Regions from separate parts of the Neorhizobium sp. T25_27 genome, predicted to be linked through region 1. Evidence: predicted binding sites of a transcription regulator. Region 1 holds the regulator's gene; the other holds the start of a gene.
The links. The regulator LexA, encoded in region 1, represses DNA repair genes until DNA is damaged. The targets are predictions, from matches to a motif close to TGTTCNNNNTGTGTTCNG.
Positions count from the first base shown of each region.

Region 2: a site for LexA is predicted at 1,332-1,349, ahead of C5J24_RS12435 (ImuA family protein). Genes of this name have one in related genera too.

Region 1 is NZ_PVBJ01000001.1:1,242,059-1,244,457, reverse strand. Features, by position in the region: gene C5J24_RS06175 (ComEC/Rec2 family competence protein) at 1-1,040, shown strand, start outside; gene lexA (transcriptional repressor LexA) at 1,021-1,740, opposite strand; gene C5J24_RS06165 (VOC family protein) at 1,941-2,399, shown strand, end outside.
Region 2 is NZ_PVBJ01000003.1:467,999-470,397, forward strand. Features, by position in the region: gene C5J24_RS12430 (DNA polymerase Y family protein) at 1-598, opposite strand, end outside; gene C5J24_RS12435 (ImuA family protein) at 519-1,271, opposite strand; gene C5J24_RS12445 (SOS response-associated peptidase family protein) at 1,680-2,192, opposite strand; gene C5J24_RS12450 (SOS response-associated peptidase) at 2,244-2,399, shown strand, end outside.

The sequences.
Region 1 (2,399 bases):
TGACCTCGCTGATCGGCGGCATCTCGACCGCCATGTTCTCGGTCGAGCATTTCCACCGCATCGCCACCTACGGCCTTGCCGCCAACCTCGCCGCCATGCCGATCATCTCCTTCGTGGTCATGCCGGCAGGGCTGGTCGGCATGTTGCTGATGCCGTTCGGCCTCGATGCGCCCTTCATGAAGCTCATGGGTCTCGGCCTGGGGTGGGTGATTGCTATTGCCAAACACGTCGCCGCCTGGGGCGGCGATGTCGGCATAGGGCGACAGCATCCCTGGTTCCTGACCGTGTCGACGGCAGGTTTCCTGCTGCTGACGCTCATGAGGACGAGACTGAGACTGATAGGCCTGCCGCTGATGGTGACCGCTCTGCTGCTTTCCTGGCATGAGCGGTCGATGCCGCTGCCGGATATCCTGATCTCGGAAGACGGGACGATGGTCGCACTTGTAGACGGGGAAGGGGTGACCATCAATCGCGCCCGCCCGCCCGACTTCGTCTACGACCAATGGAAGAGGGCGCTTCTGCTCGGCGATCCCACCAGGCCTGAAATGTCGCCATCCAGGGACAAGCCCCCCGACGACATGCCGTCCGGCGAGAAAACCAACGAGCGCCGCGAACTGACTCCGCAGCAACTGGAAACGGCAAAGTCGAGGATAAAACAGGCGCCTGTCGGCCGCTTCACCTGCGAGCCGACGGCCTGGTGTGCGGCAAGCACGGGCAAGGGCATCGTTATCGCTGTCGAGGACGGCCGTTATGCGGGTGCCGCCTGCGACGCCGCCAGTCTTGTCATTGCGCCGCGTGCCCGCTTCGACCAATGCCGGTCCGGCGCCCTGATGATCAACGGTGCCACGCTTCGCAAGACGGGTGCCCTGGAGATTTCCCTCAACGGCGCGACCGACATTCGGCGCTGGCAGATCCGTGCCGCCATGGCGGGCGCAGACCGTCCCTGGAGCCGGCACCGCCACTATGATTGGCGAAGCCAGGGTTTCGATAGTTCATTGCCGGAACCGCTCCGGCAGATGATCAGTGATACCGGCGGATGAGGCCGACGAGCTTGCCCTGGATCTTCACCCGGTCCGGCCCAAAGATGCGGGTTTCGTAGGCCGGGTTGGCGGCTTCGAGGGCGATGGAGGCGCCGCGGCGGCGGAAGCGCTTCAGCGTCGCTTCCTCGTCGTCCACCAGCGCCACGACGATGTCGCCCGGATTGGCCGTATTGCTGTTGCGGATGATCACGGTATCGCCGTCGAGAATGCCGGCCTCGATCATCGAATCGCCCTTGACCTCGAGCGCATAATGTTCGCCGGAACCGAGCATCTCGGCAGGCACGGCGATGTCATGCGTGTTGTTCTGGATCGCCGAGATCGGCACGCCGGCAGCGATGCGGCCCATGACCGGAACGGTGGTGGCGTTCGGCGAATCGTCGTTGGCGGCGGGTTTCTGAGGGGCTGCTACCGGCTGCGGCTTGCCGAGGCTGCCTTCGATGACGCTCGGCGAAAACCCGCGCCGCGGCTGCATGCTGGGCGAGTAGGCTTCCGGCAGCTTGATGACTTCGAGCGCCCGGGCCCGGTTTGGCAGGCGGCGGATGAAGCCGCGCTCCTCGAGCGCGGTGATCAGGCGGTGGATGCCGGACTTGGACGCGAGGTCGAGAGCGTCCTTCATTTCGTCGAATGACGGCGGGATGCCGGATTCCTTCATGCGTTCGTGAATGAACAGAAGCAATTCCTGTTGTTTGCGCGTGAGCATCTTTTGGCACCCTCAGAGTCGGAAACAAATCCAGAACGGACACTATATGTTCCATATGTGTTCTGCAAGTCCCTAAATTTCTGTGAAGTATGATGATTTTTTCTTCATAGATGCGTGCCAGATATCTCGGGTCTCACCACTTGCGCGGCGCGAGCCCGCTGCCAAAGTAGCTTTGCGATTCCAATTCCGGGGGCCCTCGCGTGAACGCAAGACCAATCGATCATCTCGTGCTGCCGGTGGCGGGACTTACCGCTGCGCGTTCCCGGCTCACGAAGCTTGGTTTTACAGTTGCGCCCGACGCTTTTCATCCTTTCGGCACAGCCAATGCTTGTGTATTCTTCTCGGATGGCAGCTATCTGGAGCCGCTGGCTGTTGCCAATCGCCGTCATGCAAGCGCCGCCGCCAAACGTGGCAACGTTTTTACCGCACGCGATCTGGCCTTCCGCAAGGGACGCGACAGGCAGGGCTTTTCGGCGCTCGTTGTCGCCACGGGCGACGCGATGGCCGATCACGCGCGTTTCAAGATGCGCGGCGTCTCGGCAGGCGACGTGCTGGAATTTTCCCGTGGGATGACCTTGGCCGACGGTTCCGAAACCCAGGCGAGCTTCCGGCTGGCTTTTGCCGGTGATGACCGGGCGCCCGACTTCCTGATGTTTTCC
Region 2 (2,399 bases), on a different contig from region 1:
CGATCGTCTGGAAGCCGAGCGTGCGCAGATCGCCGACGACTTTCCCCGGAAGGCGCAGCAACGATATCGACAGCTTTTCGACGGCGCGGACGGTCTCACCGGTCGGCACGATAACCGTCTCGCGGCTGATGGCACGGGCGCAGGCATGCGCTGCACCCCAGGTGTCGGCGATCGCGACACGGGCGGTGAGTTTTTTTGCCAGGAACTGATTAGCGATCTTGGTCACCATGGCGAGCTCGCCGCCCTGCAGGTGATCGGCACCCTCGGTGTCCATGACGATCCCGTCGATCCCATCGACGGCGACGATCGGCGAATAGAGCGTCAGCGCCCAAAGGGTAATGCGCTCAAGCGCTGCGGCATCCTTTACAGGATCCGCATCGACCAGCATCAGGCCGCGGAACAGCGCCTGTGCTTTCGCCGCCGGCATGCCGACATGCACGCCGGCTTTTCGGGCGGCGGCGTCGGCGGCCGACACCCAGCGTTTCGAGCCGCTCCTGGCGATCACGGCTATTGCCTGTTCAGGAGGAATAGACGGATCGGCGCGACGAATGCGATCCGTCGGCAGATCCGGAAGATAGATCGAGACGACCCTTGTCATCGCACGCCCTCACGAGAAACTCAGCACATTCACCCGCTTTCACGCGCATCAGTTCCAGCAACCATTGGGCCCTCCCCACACCCGGCACCGGCAATTCCTCCGACGGCATGACGCTCACCCGCCACCGCGTGGCCGACGCCGTCGGCTGCCCGAAATCATTCGCCTCCGTCTGCCGTCGCCAGCGTCGGACGGCAAGCGCCATCGTGCCCGTTTGCTCGGCCGCCAGCTGCAGCCGGCGCGAGCTGACCATCGGCAGGCGAACGAGTTCACCGACGACGGCGCCGAGCCCGCCAAAGGACAGCCCTTCCTCCATGTTTGCCAGAACGTCTTCCTCCTTGTCGGACTCGACAAAGACCACCCGGTCGGGATGGAGACCGACCTGGGCGAGCCCGGGAAAGAACAGGTCTGGCCGCGTCAGGCACCAGACGATCGGGCCTTTGGTGCGGGCCGCGATCCCTGCGGCACAGAGCGCTGCTGCCGCGCCATCCACCGTGCCCGAGCCGCCGCCGGCAAATTCATGCAGGGCGCCATAGGCCAGGCCACCTCCCGGCAGGACCGCATCGATTTCCGGCACCCCAAAGGACAGACAGCCAGCCTTTCTGGCTGACACGCCCTCCAGCGAGGCAATGCGCTCGCGCAGATCGGAAATCACCCTTTCGCGGGCAGCAGTCATCGTTCACGGCTCCCTTCAAGGTCGCGTTGTCGGCCGACATCATGTCAGACAGAATGCAGATGTTCTCTTTCTGTTCCGCCCCAACAAAAGAGTCAAGCAACCGGAGGGATGGGAATATTATCCTGAACATTAGGAATCGGAAGAATACTCAGAAGAATCAGCCCAATAGCGGCTGGCAGACTTTTTTGGAGCGCTGCGTGCGCTCGCTACTCCTTGGTGTGAATTGCGGGGACAAGTCGGGATCGTCGTAGTGTCTGCAAATTTCTTCTCGATCCCCGCGCATGAGGGCACCCCGCCGACAAAACGTCGCGGATCAAGCGGCCGGACGGTCATGGCCCCCCGCCCGAAGTGTTGCTGTCCTCACTGGCGCAACGCAGGTGATAAGGGGCCGCAGTTGCGGCTCGCGCTTTAGACCGCCAATCTTGACTGGAACGAAGCGTTCGAAAGAGGCTTGACGCGGAATGTACCTGCCGGGAGTGGCCGCAGGATTTCATCTTCCGGTACGACCCCATCGAGCCAGTCCATCCGCCGATCGCGCGTCAGCACCGCCATCTGCCGGTCATGGTAGGGTGCGATGTCGACATTCGCCTCGATCGTCAGGACGGCATAGGCCTCCGGCCAGCCATGGGACGCCTGCCGCCAGATACCCGCGAAATAGAACCAGTCACCGTTCTTGAACGAGAAACAGAAGTTCCTCGCCCCACTGCGATGGCGAAACTCGGATGCCGGCACCAGACAGCGGTGGTGGGTTGGAAACGTCCTTCCTTCAGAGCGGACGACATTGGCCGCGCGTGGGCCGCCATCGAGCCGACGCAACCCCCAGGGCAGCTCCACCATCTCCACATGGCCGTCATGCCGTCTTATGATGACGCGGCGCTCGTCGAGCGGGGCGTCGGACTGGAAAACCTTCGCGTTCATCATATGTAGAACATAGCAAGAACCACGCTTCACAACAAGAACTGCGAGGAAAGCATGTGCAATGATTATCGGCTGATGGTGGACGTGGCGTCGATTGTGGAGGATTTCGCCCATCTCAAGATCAAGATCCGCTTTGGTGAAGGTGCACCGAACGTTGAGGCACGCGAAGACATCAAGATCACAGATATGGCGCCGATCATCCGCACAATC